4 regions of the Kitasatospora sp. Xyl93 genome follow, and region 4 is predicted to be linked to each of the others. Evidence: riboswitches for the same ligand, from Rfam matches in the RefSeq annotation. Region 4 holds a riboswitch; each other region holds the start of a gene.
The links. A riboswitch is a leader RNA that binds a small molecule or an ion and turns the genes downstream of it on or off. The one in region 4 is predicted to bind cyclic di-AMP.
Positions count from the first base shown of each region.

Region 1: linked by a shared signal. The riboswitch ahead of ACZ5GH_RS30885 (M23 family metallopeptidase) and the one ahead of ACZ5GH_RS19890 (M23 family metallopeptidase) in region 4 are both predicted to bind cyclic di-AMP.
Region 2: linked by a shared signal. The riboswitch ahead of ACZ5GH_RS29415 (glycoside hydrolase family 16 protein) and the one ahead of ACZ5GH_RS19890 (M23 family metallopeptidase) in region 4 are both predicted to bind cyclic di-AMP.
Region 3: linked by a shared signal. The riboswitch ahead of ACZ5GH_RS21680 (transglycosylase family protein) and the one ahead of ACZ5GH_RS19890 (M23 family metallopeptidase) in region 4 are both predicted to bind cyclic di-AMP.

Region 1 covers NZ_AP029185.1:7,117,230-7,122,975, forward strand. Annotated here, with positions in the region: gene ACZ5GH_RS30880 (MFS transporter) at 1-1,476, opposite strand, end outside; cyclic di-AMP (ydaO/yuaA leader) riboswitch at 1,831-1,968, shown strand; gene ACZ5GH_RS30885 (M23 family metallopeptidase) at 1,971-2,957, shown strand; gene ACZ5GH_RS30890 (APC family permease) at 3,433-4,983, shown strand; gene ACZ5GH_RS30895 (DUF2470 domain-containing protein) at 5,002-5,721, opposite strand.
Region 2 covers NZ_AP029185.1:6,763,754-6,769,499, forward strand. Annotated here, with positions in the region: gene ACZ5GH_RS29405 (alpha/beta hydrolase) at 1-868, shown strand, start outside; gene ACZ5GH_RS29410 (MoaF-related domain-containing protein) at 1,043-1,372, opposite strand; cyclic di-AMP (ydaO/yuaA leader) riboswitch at 1,825-1,989, shown strand; gene ACZ5GH_RS29415 (glycoside hydrolase family 16 protein) at 1,991-3,397, shown strand; gene ACZ5GH_RS29420 (hypothetical protein) at 3,522-4,307, opposite strand; gene ACZ5GH_RS29425 (IclR family transcriptional regulator) at 4,482-5,279, opposite strand; gene aceB (malate synthase A) at 5,553-5,746, shown strand, end outside.
Region 3 covers NZ_AP029185.1:4,833,605-4,839,350, forward strand. Annotated here, with positions in the region: gene ACZ5GH_RS21665 (nucleoside triphosphate pyrophosphohydrolase) at 1-555, shown strand, start outside; gene ACZ5GH_RS21670 (SDR family NAD(P)-dependent oxidoreductase) at 560-982, opposite strand; gene ACZ5GH_RS21675 (cytochrome P450 family protein) at 1,305-2,657, shown strand; cyclic di-AMP (ydaO/yuaA leader) riboswitch at 2,877-3,043, shown strand; gene ACZ5GH_RS21680 (transglycosylase family protein) at 3,049-3,960, shown strand; gene eno (phosphopyruvate hydratase) at 4,258-5,544, shown strand; gene ACZ5GH_RS21690 (FtsB family cell division protein) at 5,664-5,746, shown strand, end outside.
Region 4 covers NZ_AP029185.1:4,428,484-4,434,229, forward strand. Annotated here, with positions in the region: gene ACZ5GH_RS19875 (TetR/AcrR family transcriptional regulator) at 1-151, opposite strand, end outside; gene ACZ5GH_RS19880 (alpha/beta fold hydrolase) at 196-1,023, opposite strand; gene ACZ5GH_RS19885 (YiaA/YiaB family inner membrane protein) at 1,141-1,431, opposite strand; cyclic di-AMP (ydaO/yuaA leader) riboswitch at 1,627-1,785, shown strand; gene ACZ5GH_RS19890 (M23 family metallopeptidase) at 1,799-2,629, shown strand; gene ACZ5GH_RS19895 (hypothetical protein) at 2,694-3,569, opposite strand; gene ACZ5GH_RS19900 (GNAT family N-acetyltransferase) at 3,612-4,199, shown strand; gene ACZ5GH_RS19905 (sensor domain-containing protein) at 4,313-5,053, shown strand; gene ACZ5GH_RS19910 (GNAT family N-acetyltransferase) at 5,157-5,603, shown strand; gene ACZ5GH_RS19915 (hypothetical protein) at 5,600-5,746, opposite strand, start outside.

The DNA.
Region 1 (5,746 bases), 2.7 Mb from region 4:
GCCCGGGTCGAACGGCGGAGTGGTGGTCCCGCACGGCCAGTCGCAGTTCGGCTCGGCCACCGGCTGCTCCTCGGGGGCCAGCACGTTGCCCCGTACGGTCGCGAAGGCGATCAGCCCGCCGGCGGCCAGCAGGCCCGCGCAGATCAGCATCGCGGTGTGGAAGGCGGAGTCGACCGAGGCGGGCACCCGGTAGGCGTCGCCGCTCAGCCCGGCCAGCGCCGGCAGGGCGGCCACCGCGAGCAGGCCGGCCGCGCGGGCGGCGGCGTTGTTGACCCCGCTGGCGATGCCCGCGTGCCGGACCTCGACCGCCGCCAGCACGGTCGCCGTGAGCGGCGCGACCAGGAGCGTCATCCCGCAGCCCATCACCGTGACGGCGGGCAGCACGTCCACCCAGTACGAGGAGTCCGGCCCGGTGCGCAGCATCAGCAGCACCCCGGCGGCGCACAGCATCGGGCCGACGGTCAGCGGGACGCGCGGGCCGATCCGCTTGCCGAGGCGGCCGGCCCGGGCGGACAGCGCCAGCATCAGGACGGTGATCGGCACCAGGGCGAAGCCCGAGACCAGGGGCGAGAACCCGGACACGATCTGGAGCTGCACCACCAGCAGGAAGAAGACGCCGCTGAACGCCGCGTACACGCACAGGGTGACCAGGTTCACCGCGGTGAACAGCCGGGAGGAGAACAACCCGAGCGGCAGCATCGGGTCGGGCGCGCGGCGCTCGACGGCCACGAAGACGACGCCGAGCACCAGCCCGATCGCCCCGCTGGTCCAGACCGTGGGGGACAGGCCCTCGCCGGCCGCGGTCAGCGCGTAGGTGATCGCGCCGAGGGCGAGTGCGGCGAGCACGGCGCCGAGCACGTCGAAGCGCCCGGCGGCGCCCTCGTCCCGGCTCTCCGGCACCGAGCGGGTGGTGACCGCGATCACGGCGGCGGCGAGCGGCAGGTTCAGCAGGAAGATCCAGCGCCAGCCGGGGCCGTCCACCAGCCAGCCGCCGAGGAAGGGGCCGACCGCGGCCGACACCCCGCCGAGGCCTGACCAGAGGCCGACCGCCGCCGAGCGGTCGTCAGGGTGGAAGACCGCCTGGAGCATGGCGAGCGAGCCGGGGGTGAGCAGCGCGCCGCCGATGCCCTGGACGGCGCGGGCGGCGATCAGCACGTGGATGTTCGGCGCGGCGGCGCAGGCCGCGGAGGCGATGGCGAACCAGACCACGCCGATCAGGAAGACCTTGCGCCGCCCGTACCGGTCGCCGAGCGCGCCGCCGAGCAGGATCAGGCCCGCCAGGGTGAGCAGATAGGCGTTCAGCGTCCACTGCAGGGACGCCAGGGAGGCGCCGAGGTCGGCGCCGATGCGGGGCAGGGCGACGTTCACCACGGTGCCGTCGAGCATCGCCATGCTGGAGCCGAGCACCGTCGCCAGTAGTACCCAGCGTCCCTGCGCGGTGCCCAGGCGCAGGGTGCCGGCCTCGGAGGTGGCCACGGGCGAATCCTGCGCTGCTGAGGCGCACGTGACAAGGGTCACCGGTGGGTGTGTTGGGTTTGGGCGGTGGGTGAGCGGGCGGGTGCGCAGTGTCGCCGATCTCGGCGCAGGGTCGTGGATCAGTGGCAGGGGGTGAATGGATTGTGTACGCACCGTGTGGCCGGGCCTGCGGAGGGTCACCGGGACGAGGGGGATCGTTGCGGTTTCAAGAGATCGACATTGCTTCACCCGAACGGATGGGTTTTAGTTCAGCGACCGCCCGGCCAGTCCGGACGGATCCACCGGGTGGAACGCCGAGTCCTGCCGCCGCCCGGTGGTTCGAAACGAACTCTGTACGGCAGGAGCGGGGGACCCACAGGTAAGTCGCCGGACCGGAGTTCGCGCCTCAGGGCGCGGGCGTCCAGGACCGGCTAGGGGTGAAGCCGCGCATGCGGCCGGGCAACTCCAGCCCGAACCCGACAGCTCACCTCGCAGGCGTCGGAGAGGAAAATTCCATGCCTGCTCAGGCTCGTCGTATCGCCCTGCCCCGCGCCGCCCGCATCGGCATCGCCACCGCCGTCACCGGCGTGTCGTTCGTCCTCCCGCTCGTCACCGCGGTGAGCGCCCAGGCGCACACCGCTCCGGCCGCCCCGGCCGCCGCCTCCACCGAGGCCAAGCCGGCCGCGCAGGCCGCCGCCCCCGCCGCCCGGGCCGCTGCCCCGGCCGCACAGGAGAGCTACCGCGTCGTCAGCGGCGACACCCTGTCCAAGATCGCCGACGCCAAGAACGTCGACGGCGGCTGGCACGCCCTGTACGAGCAGAACCGCTCGGTCGTCGGCGCCAACCCGAACCTGATCTTCCCGGGCCAGCAGCTCGCGCTGCCGGGTCACGCCGCCGCGCCGTCCGCCGACGCCGCTCCGGCGAAGCCCGCCGCCCCGGCCAAGCCGGCCGCTCCGGCGACCCAGGCCGCCAAGCCGCAGGCCCAGGTCCAGGTGAAGACCGAGGCGGCCAAGCCGTCCGCGCAGCTCCAGACCCAGGTGCAGGTCGCCGCTCCGGCCGCGACCGTGACCGCCACTCCGGTCGCCGCCGCCACCTCCGGCTACGTCGCCCCGCTGGCCAACCCGAAGCTGGGCACCGCCTACGGCGTGGCCGGCTCGATGTGGGCCTCCGGGCACCACACCGGCCAGGACTTCGTCGCCGCCACCGGCACCCCGCTGCGCGCCGTCGCCAACGGTGTCGTGGTCAAGGCCGGCAACGGCGGTGCCTACGGCAACGAGGTCGAGATCAAGCTCGCCGACGGCCACTACGCCGAGTACGCGCACCTCTCCTCGATCGGTGTGAAGATCGGTCAGACCGTCACCGTCGGCCAGCAGATCGGCCTCTCCGGCGCCACCGGCAACGTGACCGGCCCGCACCTGCACTTCGAGATCCGCAACGGCTCGGAGTACGGCTCGGACATCAACCCGGTCACCTACCTGCGCGCGCACGGCGTCGCGCTCTGACCAGGGGCCGCTGAGCCTCCAGGGTTTCAGGAACCACCGCTGCTGCGGGGCGAATCGATCCTCCGGGATGGTCATGTCGGGTGACCGCTCGACCGGGTGATCGCCGCACAGTGGACATGGGCGCGGGACACGCCCAGGCCGGCCCGGCCGCACGAGGGGACCTCCTCGTGCGGCCGGGCCGGCCGCTGTCGTTTCCGGGGCCGGGCCTGTCTTCCGGGGGTGGGCCCGCTTTCCGCGGCCGGGTCCGCTTCCGGGCCGGGCCCGCCTCCGAGGCCGGGTCCGCCTCCGGGCTCGGGGCCGTTTTCCGGGCCATCCGGCTCCGCCGTGCCGTTCGAGCGGTCGAACGCGGCGTCAACTCCGCTGTGCCGCCCGCTGGTCGTCGTCACCGCGGGCGCCCTCCGCGCGCCATGCTGGCGGACGGTCAGCGCCCGGCCGGTCCGGTCGGTCGGGCGGGTCCGGGAGGCGAGGAGGCCGGATGGCTGTCCGGAGCGGGGACGTGGCGGGGGAGGCGGTCGGGCGGGAGCGGCCCGGGGCGGGCCGGGTCGACCGGCTGAAGGCGGACTCGGTCGGCCTGGTCGGCGTGGTGTTCATGGCACTCGCGACCGCCGCCCCGATCACCGCGATGACCGGCAACCTGCCGATCATCGTCGGACAGGGCAACGGAGTCGGCGCGCCCGCCGCGTACGTCGTGGCGACCGTGGTGCTGACGGTGTTCTCGGTCGGGTACGTGGCGATGGCCCGGCACATCACCGCGGCCGGCGCGTTCTACGGCTACGTCTCGCACGGGCTGGGCCGGGCGGTCGGGATGGCCTCGGGGCTGCTCGCGGTGCTCGCGTACGTCGTCACCGAGGCCTCGGCGCTCGGCTTCTTCGCGTACTCGCTGCGCGGGCTGGTCCGTTCGCAGCTGGGGGTGGAGCTGGGCTGGGGCTGGTACGCGCTGTTCGGGGCGGCGGCGATCGGGGTGACGGCCTGGTTCGACCTCCATCTGACGGCCAGGGTGCTCGGGGTCGCGCTGGTGCTGGAGATCGGGGTGCTGGGGGCGGTCTCGTTCGCGGTGCTGTTCTCCGGCGGTGGCCCGGACGGGATCGTGCTCGGGGCCGTGAACCCGCTGAACGCGCTGAAGGGAGTGGGGAGTTCGGGCGCGGCGGCGGCCGGGCTCGGCCTGTTCTTCGCGTTCTGGTCCTGGGTGGGGTTCGAGTCCACCGCGATGTACGGCGAGGAGTCCCGCGATCCGAAGCGGGTGGTGCCGCGGGCGACGCTGGTGTCGGTGATCGGGGTCGGACTGCTCTACGTCTTCGTGTCCTGGATGATCGTGTCCGGCAACGGGGTCGAGCAGGCGATCGCGGTGGCGAGCGGCGGGGTGCCGGGCAAGGACGGCAACAGCCTGTTCTTCGACCCGCTCGGCGTGCACCTGGGGGCCTGGGCGGTGAAGGTGTTCCAATGGCTGGTCGTCACCGGCTCGTTCGCCTGCGCGATGGCCTTCCACCAGTGCGCGGCCCGGTACCTGTACGCGATCGGGCGGGAGGGCCTGCTGCACCCGGCGCTCGGCCGCACCCATCCGCGGCACGGCTCTCCGCACGTCGCCTCGGTGGTGCAGTCGGTGATCGCGGTGGGGCTGGTGGCGGGGTTCCTGGCGGCCGGGATGGACCCGTACGCGCACCTGTACACCCTGCTGGCGCTGCTCGGGACGATGGCGATCCTGGTCGTGCAGACGCTCTGCTCCTTCGCCGTGGTCGGGTACTTCCACGTGCGGGGGCGGCACCCGGAGACCGCGCACTGGTTCCGGACGCTGGTCGCGCCGCTGGTGGGCGGGGTGGCGATGGCCGGGGTGGTGGTGCTGCTGGTGCTCAACAAGGACACCGCGGCCGGGTCGGCGGCGCACACGCTGGTGTTCCGGCTGATCCCGTACCTGGTGATCGGGGTGTTCGCGGGCGGGGTGGGGTTGGCGCTCGCGGTGCGCCGGTGGCGGCCGCGGCTGTACGCGCGGATCGGACGGGTGGTGCTGGAGGACGCGGTCGAGCGGTGACGGCCCGTCGACGGGCGCTCAGCCGCGGTGCACCGGCAGGCCGTACTGGGCGGCGGCCAGCAGCTCGTGCATCCGGTGGCCGAAGTCCTCGGCGTCACGGGCGGGTTCGGGAAAGACCAGCCGGACGTCGCGGTGGCCGTGCGGGTGGTCCAGGCGCAGCACCAGGCCGTAGCGGTCCAGGGCGAGCGGGCGGACCTCCGGGTGCCGGGCGAGCACGGCCGGGTCGAGCAGCCGGGTGAGGACGTCGAGCGCCTCGGCGTGGTCGTCGGCGAAGTGGGTGAGCAGCGCGGCCTCGTGGCGGGCCAGCGGGTCCGGGGCGGCGAGGGCGAGGTCGGCGGCGGTGATCGCGCCGGTGCCGTACGGGGTGGCGAGGACGGCGTGGGCGACGTCCACCCGCAGGTGCACGCTGAGGCCGTCGTCGGCGAGGTGGGCCAGGTGCAGCCGGCCGGCCAGGGTGAGGCGGGCGCGGACCCGGTCGCGGACGGCGACGGGGGCGACGTCGGTGACGTCGAGGACGACGGCGAGGCCGTCGGTGGCGCCGGCGGCGGCCGCGGTGAGCGGGTCGTCCAGGGCGGTGCGCAGCCGCAGCCGGGAGCCGTGCACGGAGACCGGGGTGTCCAGGTGGTGGTGCTCGCCCAGGGCGCGGACGGTGAGCGAGGAGGTCGTGCCGAGCAGGCTGTGGATCCGTTCGGCGGTGGTGGGCTCGGGGACCTCGGGGTCGCCGGTGGGCAGGCTCATGGACGGACCTCCAGGTAGTTAGGTG
Region 2 (5,746 bases), 2.3 Mb from region 4:
CCGGCTCATGGTGGAGACGATGGGCCAGGCCTCGGTCAAGGGCGGCGGCGCGATGGGCCGCGAGCCGAGCCAGTCCGGCGAGATCCGCAAGGTCCGGATCGACGGCGCGGCCAGCCGGCTGTCCACCGAGGGCTACGTCTACCTGCCCCCGCAGTACTTCCAGCCGGAGTACGCCCAGAAGCAGTTCCCGGCCGTGATCGTCAGCACCGGATTCCCAGGAATCGCGGAGAACCTGATCACCCGCTTCAACTACCCGGGCGCCGCGCTCAAGCTGCTGCAGGAAGGCCGGATGCAGCCGACCGTCATGGTCCTGGTGCGTCCCTCGCCCGCGCTGCCGCAGGACACCGAGTGCGAGGACGTCCCGAACGGCCCGCAGTCCGACACCTACTTCACCAAGGACGTGCCCTCGGCGATCCAGGCCAGCTACCGGGTCTCCACCGACCCGCAGGCCTGGGCCTTCATGGGCAACTCGACCGGCGGCTACTGCGCGCTCAAGCTCGCCATGCGCCACCCGGACGTCTTCCCGACCGCCGTCGCGCTCTCCGCCTACTACGACGCCGCCGACGACCCGACCACGGGCGACCTCTTCGGCGGCAGCAAGCAGCGCCGCGACGAGGCCAACCTGATGTGGCGGCTGAAGAACCTGCCGCAGCCGAAGGTGTCCGTGCTGCTGGCCGGAACCAAGAAGGGCGACGGCGGCTACCGGCAGGAGACCGAGGCCTTCGTCGACGCGGTGCGGAGCCCGATGAAGGTCTCGTACAGCATGCTGGAGAACGGCGGCCACAACTTCGAGACCTGGAGCGCCCTGCTGCCGTCCTCGCTGGAGTGGCTGTCCCAGCACCTCAAGGTGCCGAACCAGACCGTCTGAACCTGACCGACCGCGAGCCCGAACGAGCGGCCCCGAAGGACCAGACCCTCGACGACCGGACCGCAACGACCGAACCCCCGGAGCCACGGCCCGGGGGTTCGGTCGTTGCGGTCCGCTTCTGGGCCGGTCGGGTCGTTCAGGAGCCTTATGGCCCCCGCCCGGCGGTCCCGCCGCTCAGGCCAGCCGCTCCAGCGTCCCGGTGTGCAGCTCGCCGACCCGGCCGCCCTCGCCCTCGAAGGTCCAGAAGGCCCGCACCGTCAGCTTGCCGAGGTCCATCACATGGCTGACGGTGATCCCGCTCTGCTCGGTCCAGCTGACGAAGTAGATCTCCGGCGCGACCTCGGCGACGTGCAGCCGCACGTCCTCCCACTGGCCCGCGGACTCGCCGAGGCCCTCCCAGCGCAGCCGAGTGCCGTCGGCCGAGTAGGTGTTGCGGAAGGCCGCGCCGTTGTCGGCCTGGAAGAGGTAGGTGCGGCCGGCGAAGGCGGGCAGGGGCGCGGTCATGGTGGGGCGGGTCCTCGTCTCGGTCAGGTCGTGGCTGTCGGGTCGTGGCGAGCACCCGGTCGGGCTCGCCGCTCTTGTGCACGGCGGATGATGTCCGACTCCCAATTTATCCGACCGGGCCCAGTCGGTCAGGTACTCGCCACGGTACGGTCCGCCGCCAGGTCGCCGGCAGGCCACCAGCGCTGCCGGCAGGCCGCTCACCGGCCTGAACCGCCTGGATCGTGCCCTGTCCCCGCCGGCCGGAACCTCCGCCCGGCCCAGCCGCAGCCCACTGCTCCCGGAGAACGATCAACTGGACTGCCAACCGGCGTCGTTGATCGACACCACTGTGAGCTGCGCGACAACGGGGCGGGCCGGGTTGTCCGTTCACGGACGACCCGCCTAGCCTGCAACGGTCGTCCGCCCTCGCGGACCCCGCCGCCGGGACGCCGAGTCCCGTCCACCCGTCGGCGGGTCACCGAGCACCACAGCGGACGGGAGCGGGGGAACCAAGGTCAGCGCCCGGCCCGTACGCCCCCGCGTGCGGCCGCGGCTAGGGGTGAAGCCGTCCCACCGGCGGCCGGGCAACCTCAGCCCGAATCCGACAGCTCACCTCGCAGGCGTCGCAGAGGTCACCCCATGCCCCAGCCTGCCAGCTCCACGCACCGGCCCGCGCTCGCTCTCGCGCCCGCCCGCCGCCGCGGCCCGCGCCACGCCCGTCCGTCCCACCGCGGCCGCAACGCCGCGCTCGCCGCCACCGGGGCGTTCGCCATCAGCGGCGCCGGCCTGCTCGGCCTGCCGTCCGTCAACGGTGCCCAGGCCGCCACCGCGCCGACCGTCACCCAGGACCGGCTCGCCCCCGCCACCATGGTCGCGGGCAAGGCCACCACCGCCTCGCTGGGCCTGCACTCCTCGGCCTGCTTCACCGCGAAGACCGTCGGCGTGGGTGTGCGCGACGCGCGCGGCACCAACCTCGACTTCCCCGGCAACGCCTCCAACGTGCAGATCTGCCCGAGCGGGGTCGGCTTCACCAGCGGTGCGCGCACCCTGCCCGCCGGGACGTACACCCAGTTCGGCTTCTGGCAGGACCTCGGCGGCGGCTGGCACAACCTGCCCTCGCAGCAGCTGGTGGTCTCCGCCACCGGGACGTCCACCCCGACCCCGACCCCGACCCCGACGGCCACGCCGACCCCGACGGCCTCGACGACCCCCACGGCCACGCCGACCCCGACCCGGACGGCCACGCCGACCGCCACCCCCACGGCCTCGACGACTCCCACGGCCACGCCGACCCCGACGCCGAGCACCACCCCCAGCACCACCCCGAGCCCGAGTACCCCGGCACCGTCCTCCCCGGTCGTCGGCAAGTCGCTGACCTGGTCGGACGAGTTCAACGGCGCGATCAGCTGGGGCCAGCGCTGGGTCGGTGACAAGAGCACCGCGTACCGCTACGGCAACCACAACCCGGGCGACAACAAGCTCGACTGGCTGAACAGGAACAACGTCGGCGTCGCCAACGGGGTCGCCACCTTCACCGCCACGTCCGGCGGTCCGGTGCTGGAGAACGGCAAGCAGTCCTGGAACACCGGCTTCCTGACCACCGAGGGCTCCAGTGAGGGCTTCCAGGTCAAGACCGGCGACTACGCCGAGACCCGGGTCAAGCTGCCCGCCGGCAGCGGCGCCTGGCCGGCCCTGTGGACGTGGAAGAACGGCAACGGGGAGATCGACTCCTTCGAGTACCACCCCGACAACCCGAACCTGCTGGAGCTGACCAACCACGTCAACCCGGGCCACGGGAAGTACTACACCGACGCGAGCGCGATCGCGAAGGACCAGTGGGTGACCATCGGCACCTACTACGGCGCCGACTCGGTGGACTGGTACGTCAACGGCGTCAAGGTCTTCTCGGACGGCAAGGGCGTCGGCGCCGGCTGGTCGGCGTACCTGATCCTCAACCTCTCGGTGTGCGCGGGGCAGTACCACCCCGCGCCGCAGGGGACCGCCCCGATCACCTTCGCCGCCGACTACGTCCGCGTCTACCGGTAGGACGGGCGGCACGGGCGGGCGCCGCGCGGCGTCCGGGCCCGGCGGACCGCCCCGCCGGCCGGAGGATCCCGCAGACAGGAGGATCCCGCCGGTAGGACCGCTCCTACCGGCGGGACCAAGTGGCTCAGGAACGGGCGATCCTCTCGACCACCGTGATGTCGAACGGCTGCCGGTTGTTGGACTCGTTCCGGTCGTCCGCACTGCGCACCGTGACCGCTCCGCCGCCCAACCTGCCCGCCGGCAGCCGCGGGTCGAGCCGGACCGGGATGAGGGCGGTCGCGCTGCGCGCCTCTCGCAGACCCGGGCCGAACACGCACCGCACGATGCGGCCGTGGGCCGTCACCTGGCAGTCGGACGGGAAGTACGGGCCCTCCGTGGTGACGCCCTCCGGCAGGGCGACCACGACCGTGAACGGGGACGCGGTGGTGTCCGGGCCCCCGTTGCCGACGAAGGCGTGGATGGTGGTGGTGCCGCCGGGGGTGGCCGGGTCCGGGTCGAGCCTGACCACCTCCAGGTCGGAGTCGGAGGTCCGGGCGGCGGCCGGCGCGGGCAGGGTGGACGCCTGGGGCGTCGACGGTGCGGGCAGGGTGGAGGCCTCGGGCGTCGACGGTGCGGGCAGGGTGGTCGCCTCGGGCGTCGACGGTGCGGGCAGGGTGGTCGCCGGGGGTGCGCCCGCCGTGACCTCCAGCGCGGGCCGGGGCTCGGGCCGCCGCAGCGCCCAGGACGGGTCGCCGGCCAGCACCATCACCGCGCACCCCGCCGCCACGGCCGCGACCAGCCCGGCCCCGCCGGACCTCCGCCCTCTCGCGGTGCGCCGCCCGCCACGGTGCGGCCCCTCCTCACCCGGTGCGTCGCCGTCCCTTGCGTCGACCCGCACGCCGTCCCGCACGCCCCGGTGCTGCTGCTCCATCCCCGCTCACCCTGCCCTCGCATCCCGGCCGCCCGCGCCGTTGCGGGCCGCGTCGGCACCAGGGTGGCGGAGCCGCCGCCCGAGCCCGGTGACAACCCGCCCGTCGTCCGCCCGAACGGATGACGTGACGGGCCGTCCCGACCGGGCCGGCCGACAGCGGGGGCTGACGAGCGGTCAGGGCGCGAGGACCTGCCCCAGCCGGGTCGCGATCTGCTGCATCACCGGTACCAGCGAGGCGGCCCCGGCAGGTTCCTCCAGGGCCCGGATGCGGGCCTCCGGTCCGGAGACCGAGAGGGCGGTGGGCGTCGGCGCGCCCGGGACGGCGAGCGCGATGCAGCGGACGCCGATCTCCTGCTCCTGGTCGTCGACCACGTAGCCGCGCTCGCGCGCCTCGGCGAGCTGGCGCATCAGCTCCTGCGGATCGGTGACCGTGTACTCGGTGTGCGCGGGCAGCGGATTGGGGCCGAGGACGGCGCGTGCCTCGTCCTCGGGCAACTGGGCGAGCAGCGCCTTGCCGACGCCGGTGCAGTGCGGCTGCACCCGTCGGCCGACCTCGGTGAACATCCGCATCGAGCGGCGCGACTGCACCTGGCCGACGTACACCACCTCGCCGCCCTCCAGCACCGCCAGGTTGGCGGTCTCGCCGGTGGCTTCCATGAGCTCGGCCAGGTACGGGCGGGCCCAGCTGCCGAGCAGTCGGCCGGCCGTCTCGCCGAGGCGGATCAGCCGGGGGCCGAGGGTGTAGCGGCGCGCGGTGTCCTGGCGGACATAGCCCTGCTGGACGAGGGTACGAACCAGTCGGTGGATGGTCGGCATCGGGAGGCCGGAGGTGGTGGAGAGCTCGCTGAGCGTGGCCACGCCGCCGGAGTCGGCCAGCGCCTCCAGGAGTTGGAAGGCGCGCTCGACGGACTGCACGCCGCCGCCGGTGCGGTCGGCGCCTGTCGTCGATGCTGGGTCGGGGGTCGCAACCACCGGCGTTCCCTTCGCTGTCGGGGAGGAGTGGAGTCCCGGCGATCTCTTCAACAAATCGTTGAAATTCTGTATCGCGGAAACTAGTCTCCACCTTACAGAATCGAGCTCGCCGACTCGGCGGTCCCGATCGAGGAAGTCCCCAGCGAGTCCCCGAGTGAGTTCGCCGAGCGTCGCCGATCGACTTCGCCGAGCGAGTTCCCGGAGAAGTTCCCGGAAGGAGTTCCCGCCGGAGCTTCCTTCGCCAGGCCCAACCGTCTTAGGAGTGTCCTGCTCATGGCTGCAGATCAGGGGCCCTCGCCCAGCCTCCGGCCGGGGGTACCCCCAACCGCTTCCACCGCCGCTCCGGTCGTCACCGTCGACGGCCCCCGCGTCCACCGGGCGGAGGAGGTGCTCACGCCCGAGGCGGTCGCCTTCGTCGCCGGGCTCCACCGCGCCTTCGAGGGGCGGCGGCAGGAACTGCTGGCCCG
Region 3 (5,746 bases), 410 kb from region 4:
TACGAACTGGTCGAGGCGATCGAGGAGGGGGACCGCGGGACGCTGCGCGAGGAGCTGGGCGACGTCCTGCTGCAGGTGTTCTTCCACTCCCGGATCGCCGAGGAGCACCCGACCGAGCCGTTCACCGTCGACGACGTGGCCGGGGACATCGTCGAGAAGCTGATGTACCGGCACCCGCACGTGTTCGGGGACGCCGAGGCCGGCGGCGCCGCCGAGGTGGAGGCGAACTGGGAGCAGCTGAAGGCGGCCGAGAAGGCGGACCGCGAGTCGGTGCTGGACGGCGTGCCGGCCGGGCTGCCCGCGCTGGCGTACGCGGCGAAGCTGGTGTCCCGGGTGCGCCGGGCGGGCTTCACCGGGGTGCCGGACGAGCCGTACGAGCTGCCCGCCGAGCTGACCGCCGACTCGGCGGGCCGGCTGCTGCTCGCGGTGGCGCAGCGGGCGCACGACGCCGGGGTGGACGTGGACGCGGCGCTGCGGTCGGCCGCGCGCGGTTACCGGGACGAGGTGCGCGCGGCCGAGGGCCTCGGGCCGGCCGGGGAGCCGGACGGGGAGTAGCGGTTCAGGCCGCCGTGGCGGCGGGCTCGGGCCGCCGCTGCGGCGGGACGAGCTCGCCGATGGCCTCGCCGACGAGGACGACCAGTTCGGCGAGCCGCTCCAGGTCGAGGTGGGCGGGCAGTTCGGCCAGCGAGATGATCCGCTCGCCGCCCGGGCCGGCCACGGCGAACAGGTCGATCGGTCCGAGGTGCTTCTCGGCGGTGTCCACGAGGGCGGCGACGTCGCTGGGGCGGCGGATGTCGCCGCAGACGCCGACGACGGGGCAGCCCGGCCGGTCGAGTTCGGCGGCGAGGTCCTCGGCGATGCCGACGTGCTGGTCGGCGATCAGCATGCCGACGGTGCCGGCCGCGGCGAACCGGCGGGCGAGGCCCGCGCCCGACCCGCCGTCGAGGACCGCGACGACGACGACTGACCCGCTGACCCGCATGGCCTGCTCCTCCCTGTGGGCAACACCGCACCGCGCCCACGCGTACTGCGGAGGATCGTAGGCACGTCCCGATCCCCCGCAACAGGGATTACCCCTCAGGTGACCAGGCTCACGCCCGCCCCGCGGCCAAGAGTCGGCCAAGAGCTGTCCACGGACCGGCCACGGACCGGCCACGGACCGGCCACGGACCGGCCACGGACCGGCCACGGACCGGCCGGGAACCGGCAACGCGGCGGCAACCGACCGGCCACCGGCCGTCGGGCGCGCCGGAGGCGGTCCGTCGGAGGGAGGGCGGTCCCGTCGCACCGGATACGGTCGATCCATGCCAGCTCAGCCCCACCCCGCCCGGCCCGCCGCCGCGCCGTCCGACGCCCCCGCCCCGCAGCTGTTCACCTGGGAGTTCGCCGCCGACCCGTACCCCGCCTACGCCTGGCTGCGCGAGCACGCCCCGGTGCACCGCACCACGCTGCCGAGCGGCGTCGAGGCCTGGCTGGTGACCCGGTACGCGGACGCCCGGCAGGCGCTCGCGGACAGCCGGCTGTCGAAGAACCCGGCGCACCACAGCGAGCAGGCGCACCGCACCGGACGGGTGGGCATCCCCGGGGAGCGGCAGGCGGACCTGATGACCCACCTGCTGAACATCGACCCGCCGGACCACACCCGGCTGCGCCGGCTGGTGTCGAAGGCGTTCACCCCGCGCCGGGTGGCCGAGTTCGAGCCGCGGGTGCAGCAGCTCACCGACCGGCTGATCGACGGCTTCGCGCAGCGCGGTTCGGCGGACCTGATCCACGAGTTCGCCTTCCCGCTCCCCATCTACGCGATCTGCGACATGCTCGGGGTGCCGTCCGAGGACCAGGACGACTTCCGCGACTGGGCCGGCATGATGATGCGACACACGAAGCCGGGCCAGGGCGGCAGCCAGCGCGGCGGCGTGGGGCGGGCGGTGAAGCGGATGCGGGCGTACCTGCTGGAGCTGATCCACCGCAAGCGGGCGGACCTCGGGGACGACCTGATCTCCGGTCTGATCCGGGCCAGTGACCACGGCGAGCACCTGACCGAGAACGAGGCCGCGGCGATGGCCTTCATCCTCCTGTTCGCGGGCTTCGAGACCACCGTGAACCTGATCGGCAACGGCACGTACGCGCTGCTGCGCAACCCGGAGCAGCGCCGGCTGCTGCAGGAGTCGGTGGCGCGCGGGGAGAGCGCGCTGCTGGAGACCGGGATCGAGGAACTCCTGCGCTACGACGGGCCGGTGGAGCTGGCGACCTGGCGGTTCGCGACCCGCCCGCTGACCATCGGCGGGGTGGACATCCCGGTCGGCGACCCGGTGCTGGTGGTGCTGGCGGCGGCGGACCGCGACCCGGCCCGGTTCGCGGCCGAGAACACCCTGGACCTGGCCCGGACGGACAACCCCCACCTGGGCTTCGGGCACGGCATCCACTACTGCATCGGCGCCCCGCTCGCCCGGCTGGAGGGGCGTGCCGCGCTGGCCACGCTGCTCTCCCGGCTGCCGGACCTGCGGCTCGCGCAAAGCCCGGAGGACCTGCGCTGGCGCGGCGGTCTGATCATGCGTGGGCTGCGCGAACTGCCGGTGGAATTCAGCCCGGAGAGCCGCTCCCCGCACATCCCTCCGCACACCCCTCCGCAGGCCCCGTCCGGGCCTGCGACAGGCTGAGACCGCGCTGATAGAGGTCGCCGACCGCCCGCCGATAGGGTGTGAACACCCATCAATCCGGACATAACGCCGCCGTTGGTAGGCGATCGGATACGGGCCGTAATTGTCGTGTGATATCTGCGATATGAGCTTGTGATCGGTCTGATGATCTGTCTACTCTCCCTGGAGTTCGCAGCTGCGGACCTCGTGCGCGGAACGCCGAATCCTGCCCGCCGCGCCACGGGAAACCGACCAGACCCTGGGCAGGGGCGGGGGAACCAGGTTTGTTGCCGTCTCCCACGGCTTGGGGTGAAGCCGCCTGAGCGGAATCGTTTCCGCGTACGGCGGCCGGGCCACCTCCCGGTCCGAACCCGACAGCTCACCTCGCAGGCGTGCGGAGAGGGACCTCTTCATGCTGTTCGTTGGAACTGGCCGCCACCGTCGTCGCACCCAGACCGAGAAGGCCATCGCCGTCGCCGGTGTGGCCGGCGTCGGACTCGCGATGCCGCTCCTCACCGCCACCGGCGCCTCCGCCGCCCCGGCCTCCACCTGGGACTCCGTCGCCCAGTGCGAGAGCGGTGGCAACTGGAGCATCAACACCGGCAACGGCTTCTACGGCGGCCTCCAGTTCACCTCCAGCACCTGGAAGGCGTACGGCGGCACCGCCTACGCGGCGCAGGCCAACCAGGCCAGCAAGGCCCAGCAGATCTCGGTCGCCGAGAAGGTCCTGGCCTCGCAGGGCCCGGGCGCCTGGCCGGTCTGCTCCCAGAAGGCCGGTCTGACCAAGGGCGGCGCCCCGGCCGTGGTCGACACCTCCTCGGACGCCAAGCCGCAGTCCGCCGCCAAGCAGCAGGCGCCGAAGCAGCAGGCCCCGAAGCCCGCCGCCAAGCCGGCCGAGAAGCCGGTCGCGCAGCAGCCCGTCGCCCAGAAGCCGGTGCAGAGGCCCGCCGCGCAGCCGGTCCAGCAGGCCGCCCCGCAGCAGCAGGCGCAGGCTCCGGGCTTCTCCGGTCACGCCGGCTGGGACGCCGACGCCAAGGTGTACTGGTACCAGAACAACGGCGCCTGGTACTGGACCAGCCACCAGAGCGTCTACCAGCAGTACGCCGGCCAGGCCGCCCAGCCGCAGTACGCCCCGCAGGCCGCGCAGTCGGCCCCGCAGGCCACCGGCCACGACTACACCGTGCGCGCCGGTGACACCCTGTCGACCATCGCCGCCGCCCAGGGCGTGTCCGGCGGGTGGCACGCGCTGTACGACCAGAACCACGCCACCGTCGGCGGCGACCCGAACCTGATCATGCCCGGCCAGGTGCTGCACCTCGGCTGAGCCGTCGGGCCCGGTGCTGACGCCCGTCGGCGCCCGACGCCGACACCGTTCCACCCCGCCGTCCGAAGGGGACCGGTCCTACCGGTCCCCTTCGTCCGCATTCGCCCGCTCCGGTGGGACAAGCTGGGGCAAGCAGGTGAACTACCGGTGCGTAGCGGGGCCACACGTTGAGACGGGACCGAGGCGGACGTGGCCCCGGGAGCCCGGGCGGTTAGGCTCTGGTCGTAACGACTCCGCAATCGTCCTGCTGACAGCACCACCGTCAGACCGGACCCTGCTTCCGCAAGGAGATGCCTCGTGCCGTCCATCGATGTCGTCGTAGCCCGTGAGATCCTCGACTCCCGCGGCAACCCCACGGTCGAGGTCGAGGTCGGCCTCGACGACGGCAGCACGGGTCGTGCCGCTGTCCCGTCGGGTGCCTCCACCGGTGCCTTCGAGGCCCTGGAGCTGCGCGACGGCGACAAGAACCGCTACTTCGGCAAGGGCGTCGAGAAGGCCGTCCTGGCCGTCATCGAGCAGATCGGCCCGGAGCTGGTCGGCTACGACGCCACCGAGCAGCGCCTGATCGACCAGGCCATGCTGGACCTGGACGCCACCCCGGACAAGTCCTCGCTCGGCGCCAACGCCATCCTGGGCGTCTCGCTGGCCGTCGCGCACGCCGCCTCCGAGGCCAGCGACCTGCCGCTGTTCCGCTACCTGGGCGGCCCGAACGCGCACGTCCTGCCGGTCCCGATGATGAACATCCTCAACGGCGGCTCGCACGCGGACTCCAACGTCGACATCCAGGAGTTCATGATCGCCCCGATCGGCGCGGAGTCCTTCTCCGAGGCCGTCCGCTGGGGCGTCGAGGTCTACCACACGCTCAAGGGCGTGCTGAAGGAGCGCGGCCTGTCCACCGGCCTGGGCGACGAGGGCGGCTTCGCCCCGAACCTGGACTCCAACCGCGAGGCCCTGGACCTCATCGTCGAGGCCATCCAGAAGGCCGGCTACGTGCCCGGCCGTGACGTCGCGCTGGCCCTGGACGTCGCCTCCTCCGAGTTCTACGAGGACGGCGCCTACCAGTTCGAGGGCAAGGAGCTCACCTCCGCCGAGCTCATCGAGTACTACGCCGAGCTGGTCGCCGCGTACCCGCTGGTCTCCATCGAGGACCCGCTGGACGAGTCGGACTGGGACGGCTGGAAGGCCATGACCGACAAGCTGGGCGACAAGGTCCAGCTGGTCGGCGACGACCTGTTCGTCACCAACCCGGCCCGCCTGGCCCGCGGCATCGAGACCGGCACCGCCAACGCGCTGCTGGTGAAGGTGAACCAGATCGGCTCGTTGACCGAGACCCTGGACGCCGTCGAGCTGGCCCAGCGCAACGGCTACCGCTGCATGATGTCGCACCGCTCCGGCGAGACCGAGGACGTCACCATCGCCGACCTGGCCGTCGCCACCAACTGCGGCCAGATCAAGACCGGTGCCCCGGCCCGCTCCGAGCGCGTCGCCAAGTACAACCAGCTGCTGCGCATCGAGGAGATCCTCGACGACGCCGCCGAGTACGCCGGCCGCGGCGCCTTCCCGCGCTTCAAGCACGAGGGCTGACGCGCACGGCCCGCACGAGGGCCGGGCGCTCCCGGTAGCGCACGCCTGACCGGTGCCCCGCCGTTCACCCCGTAGGGTGGACGGCGGGGCACCGTCGCGACCAGGAGGGGATACGGGAGATGGCTGGCTGGAGGATCCCGGGCTTTTCCGCCCGGCCCCGGTTCACGAGCCGGGCGACCGTCCTCGTCCTGGTGCTCTGCTC
Region 4 (5,746 bases):
GGCCGCCGCTGACGTGCTTGTACAGCGAGGGGGTGGCGACCCCGGCCCGGGCGGCGACGGAGGCCAGGGTGAGGGCCTCGGCGCCCTGCTCGTCGATGAGGGCGAGGGCGTGGTCGACGACCTGGCCGGGGGTCAGTCCTACGCGGGGCATGGGTTCGGGATCTCCGTACGGGTGGCGGCGGGCGGGGACGGGGCTCAGCCGAGTTCGGCGAGGAACGGCAGCAGGGCGTCCGCGGTGGCCGCCGGGTTGTCGGCCATCGGGTAGTGCCCGGACCCCTCGATCATCACCTTCCGCGCGCCCAGGGCGGCGGCCTGCCGGTCGGCGACGAGCTCAGGCTTCGGGAAGTCGGGGTCCGCGCTGCCCATCACCACCAGCGCCGGGCACCGTACCGCGGCCGTCCAGCCGGCCGGCGCCGAGTCGCCGCGGACGTACCCGCGGGTGGCGGCCTTGCGGCCCGGGGTGCGCAGCGCGGCGACCAGGCCGTCCACGTACGCGTCGAAGTCGGCGGGCTTGGCGCCGGGGAAGGCCATCCGGCGCAGGTAGAAGCCCCAGGAGGCCGGCCAGTGGACGAGGGCCGTGCCCATCAGGCCCATGACACCGCGCATCAGGGCGCCCGGCGGCGGGTTCTCGACGAAGGCGTCGAGCAGGACGATCCCGGCGACCCGCTCGGGCGCGTCCCCGGCGGCCCTGACGACGGTCGCCCCGGTGTAGGAGTTCCCGGCGAGCACGGCGCGCTCGATGCCGAGGTGGTCGAGCAGGGCGAGGACGTCGCCGGCGAGGGCGGCCGGGCCGTAGTCGTCCCAGGCGACGGAGGACTCGCCGAAGCCCCGCAGGTCCATGGTGACGACCCGGTGGCCGGCGGCGACCAGCAGCGGTCGCAGGTGCCGGTAGGCGGCCCGGCTGTCGAGCATGCCCGGCAGCAGGACGACGGGGGTGCCGTCGCCCTGCCGGGTGTCGTCGAAGGCGATCCGGCCGCCGGGAACGGTCAGGTACTGGGTGCTCGGGGTGGTGGTGCCGTTCATGGTGGTCCTCCTCGGGCCGCCGGTGCGGGGCATCGGCGGTGCTGCCGATAGCCATAAAGCTAAGGCTAATAGCCTTAGCCGTCAAGCGGTCGGCGGTCGAATCGGCGCAGGGGGCGGTCAGACCCCCTCCACCTTGAACGGGTCGTGCTCGCTGAGCAGCTTCTCCAGCCGGGCCTGGTCCACCCGGGTCACCATCTCGTTGGACTCCTGCCGGTCCCGGATCACCTTCGCCAGCGTGAACGCGGAGGTGACGGTGTAGAGGAGGCCGATCCCCAGGAAGGCCCGGGTCCACCCGCCGACCGGCAGGTAGGCGATCCCGGCCGCGAGGGCGGTGCCCGAGACGGCGAAGGAGAGGACGGCCTGGATGTAGTAGGCGGCCGTGGTGCGGCTCTGCATCGGAGTGCTCATGGCGTCAGGATGCGGCCGCCCGGTCGGAGCGCACATGAGTAGGCGTACTCAGATGGGGCCGTGCATGAGGGGTCGTTCGTTGACGTTCGATCACCTGGGCGTAAGCTGCTCCGAACGGATGGCTTGGAATCAGAGCCTCCTAGGATTAACGTTTGATAACGCAGCGCGGTCGTCAACGCCGTACCCAGACGGCACCGTGCGCCGTCGCCTAATCCCGCCGACCGGCCCCCGGGCAGGTCAGGGAGCCGGGGAACCACGTTCCTTGGGGTGAATCGGCGGGGCCCCGGCCCGGCCGTAGGAGACCTTCCTGCTCCGAACCCGTCAGCTAACCCGGTAGGCGCGAAGGAAGGAAAGGAGCGCGCCTCCCGTGGCGTCGACGCACACCCCGGCACACCCCGGCTCCGCAGCCGGCACCCAGCTTCTCGACCACCCCGGCACGGACGGCCCCGAGGCCTTCGGTCCGGAGGCCGAGACCAACCGCCACCGGATGCCGCGTCAGACCCGCGGAGCCTCCCCGCTGCTCGGCGTCACCGCCGTCGCCGCCACCCTGGGCGCCACCGGCTTCGCCTCGGCCACCCCGGCCGTCGCCCCCGCCGTCGAGGCCCCGGACGAGACCCCGGTCGCCCTCTCCGCCGACCCCGGACTCGCGCTCGCCGCCCGCATCCAGCACCAGGCCGACAGCCAGCGCACCGCCGCCGAGGAGACCGCCCGGCTGCAGGCCGCGCAGGAGGCGGAGGCCAAGGCCGCCGCCAAGGAGGCCGAGGCCAAGCGCGCCGCCGAGGAGGCCGAGCGGGTCAAGGCCGCCGCCCTCACCCTCCCGGTGAAGGAGTACCGGCTCTCCGCCCACTACGGCCAGAGCGCCCGCTACTGGGCCAACCTGCACACCGGCCTGGACTTCGCCGCCGACACCGGCACCCCGGTCTACGCGCTCGGCCAGGGCACCATCACCTCGGCCGGCTGGGCCGGCTCGTACGGCTACCGGATCGTCGAGACCCTGCCCGACGGCACCGAGATCTGGTACTGCCACCTCTCCTCGATCACCAAGGGCTCCGGCAAGGTCGTCTCCGGCCAGCAGATCGGCAAGGTCGGCGCGACCGGCAACGTCACCGGCCCGCACCTGCACATGGAGGTCCGCCCCGGCGGCGGCGCCCCGGTCGACCCCGAGCCCTGGCTCGAGCAGCGCGGCCTCACCCTCTGACGCACCCGCGAAGGCCCCCGGCCCGGAGCCGCAGCTCCCGGGCCGGGGGCCTTCGCGCGCCGGCTCATTCCTCGACGGGCAGCTGCGCCAGGTACGCCTCGATCTCCTCGTGGCCCGGCTCCGGCGCCAGCTCCGGGAACTCCGTCACCAGCAGCCGCGGCAGCCCCGGCACCGTCCACCCGCCGAACAGGTCGAGCGCCGCGTCGACCGCCGCCTCCTCGAACCGGCCGAAGTCCCCGGCCAGTTCGTCCGGCATCGGCCGTCCCAGCGAGGTCAGCTCGGCCAGGTTGCGGTAGCTGCGCCGCATCAGGCCCTGCTCCAGCAGCCGCCGCGCGCCGTCCGTGGCCATGCCGACCGCCAGCACCCGGCCCGGGCCCCAGCCCTGCTCGTCCGGCTCGTCCAGCCAGCCGGCCGGCACCAGCGCCCCGTACGCGGCCAGCCGCTCGTCCTCCGACAGCTCCGCGAAGCCGGCCAGCCAGTCCCGCACCGCCGCCGCGTCCGTGACGTCCACCCCGTGCGCGTGCAGCAGCAGCGCGTACAGCCGGGGCCAGGTCACCAGGTCGGCGCGGCGCAGCAGCCCGGCCGCGACCTCGCCCTGCCACTCGGCCTCCGCGTGCAGCCGTTCCTGGCGCTTGGCGTTCAGCCGCCGGGCCGCCCGCTGGTGGTCGATCAGCAGCCGGACGGCGTCGCCGTAGGCCAGCGGGTCCTCCTCGGGCGCGGGTTGGACGTACAGGTGGAGGCGCTCGTACAGCAGGTGCTCCACCGCGTCGGAGGTCAGTTCGGGCCAGCCGTCGCGCATCCTGCCCTCGCCCAGCTCCAGCAGCGCCAGCACCGCGCGCAGCGGCCCCTCGGCCACCGGCGCGCGGCCCTGCTCGGCCGCCCAGGCGAGCAGGTCGGCGGCCTTGGTGCGCGGGGCGAGCCGCAGGTCTTCGTCGTTCATAGTCCGAACGGTAGCCGCCGGGCGGGGATAGGGTCGGCAGCCATGGTCCCCGTACGACTCACCGGCCCGCGACTGGCCGTCCGCGAGTACCACCACACCGAGCGCGACGTGGACGCGCTGCACGCGCTGTTCGGCGACCCGGAGGTCACCCGCCACCTGCCGTTCGGGCCGAGCGACCGGGAGGAGTGCGCCGACCAGGTCGAGCTCTACCTGGAGGAGGCGATGGCCGGGGAGCGGGACACCTACCGGCTCGCCGTCACCAGGCTCGCCGACGCCGAGGACCCGGCGGACGCCACGCCGGTCGGGCAGGCCTCGCTCACCCTCGACGGGTACCGCGCGGCCCAGCTCGGGTGCGTGCTGGCCCGCGGGTCCTGGGGGCGCGGCTACGCGGGCGAGACCGTCGGCCTGCTCTGCGACCTCGCCTTCGGGGCCCTGGACCTGCACCGGGTGGCCGCGCGGGTCGCCGTGGCCAACGAGGCCTCCGACCGGGTGCTCACCCGGCTGGGCTTCCGGCGCGAGGGGCGGCTGCGGCACGACGGGTTCAAGGACGGCGTCTGGACCGACTCGTACCTCTACTCGCTGCTCGCCGACGAGTGGCCCGGCCCGGCCGCCCGGACGCAGGGGGGTTAACCCCACCCCGGATCCGCCAGGCCCCCGGATCCCGACCGGCCACCGCATCCACCAGACTGGACACCGTCAGCGGGACGAACGACCGACAGCACGAGGGGCCGGGGGCCGGGATCATGAGCAGCAGCCGCAGCACGGAGGACCGGGAGTGGGACGTCCCGGGCGTCCACGGGGACGACCGGCGCCCCGCCGGGGCCCGCCGGACCGAGCGGCGGCCGGCCCTGTGGCGGGCGCCGTTCTCGGCGTACTACTACCGCGAGGTCGGCTACGCGCTCACCGGGCTGCCGGTGGCGATCGCCGGGTTCGCCGTCTCGGTCACCATGTTCTGCCTCGGCCTCGGCACCTTCGTCACCGTCGTCGGCCTGCCCGTGCTGGGCGCCCTGACCAGCCTCGCCCGCGGTTTCGGCCGGCTGGAGCGGGCCCGGGTGCGCGGCATGCTGGCCCTGGACGTCCCGGGCCCGGAGCCGGTGCGCCGGGTCCGCCCCGGCAGCTGGGGCGCGATCACCGCGCGGCTGGGGGACGGAGCCGGCTGGAAGGCCGTGCTGTACCAGGTGGTGATGCTCCCCTGGGCGTTGTTCAGCTTCACGATGACGCTGGTGTTCCTGGTGCTCGGCTGGGCCCTGACGCTCTACCCGCTGTACCACTGGGTCTTCCCGACGTACACCTCCTGGAAGGGGTACCGGGTGTTCGACTTCCGCGACAGCGACGGCATCCGGCACCTGTACGAGATCCAGTCGCCCTGGCAGATCGCCGGGCTCTCGCTCGCCGGGCTGCTGCTGGTCTTCCTCACCACCCAGCTGGTCCGCGGCCTGACCAACGTCAACCGGGCCGCCGCCCTGGGCCTGCTCGGCCGCTGACCGCTTCGGCTGACCGCTGACCGCCGACCGCTGACCGCTTCCGGCTGACCGGCTCCCTGGCCTGTAATAGTCACTTGGCAGGATTGCCCCTATACTCGTCCGCATGATCGAGACGACGATCCGGCACGCCGACGCGACCGACGCCGACCGGCTCACCGCGCTCATCCATGCTTCCGGCGCCTACCGCGGCGCGTACTACGCGATGATCGACGGCTACCGGCTGACTCCCGACTACATCGCCCGCCACCTGGTGCGGATGGCCGTGGACGCCGCCGACGACCGCCTGCTCGGGTTCTACGGCCTGATCCGCGAACCGGCCGAGCTGGACCTGATGTTCGTCGCCGACGAGGCGCAGGGGCTGGGCGTCGGGCGGCAGTTGATCGCCGACATGCTCGACCGTGCGCGGGAGGCGGGCACCACCTCGGTCAAGGTCGTGTCCCACCCGCCCGCCGAGCGCTTCTACCTGCGGGTCGGCGCCGTACGCACCGGCACCCGGCCCCCGCAGGCCAGGACGCCCTGGGAACAGCCCGAACTGCGCTTCGCCGTCTAGGAATTCCCGCCGGCCGACGGCGCGTCCGGTGCGCCCGGCTGGACCGGCACCACCACCGGTACGACCTGCGGTACGGCCTGCGGGGCGGGCGGCCCCGACCGCGCCGGCACGAGGCCCGGCGCCTGGATCCGGGACAGGATCTT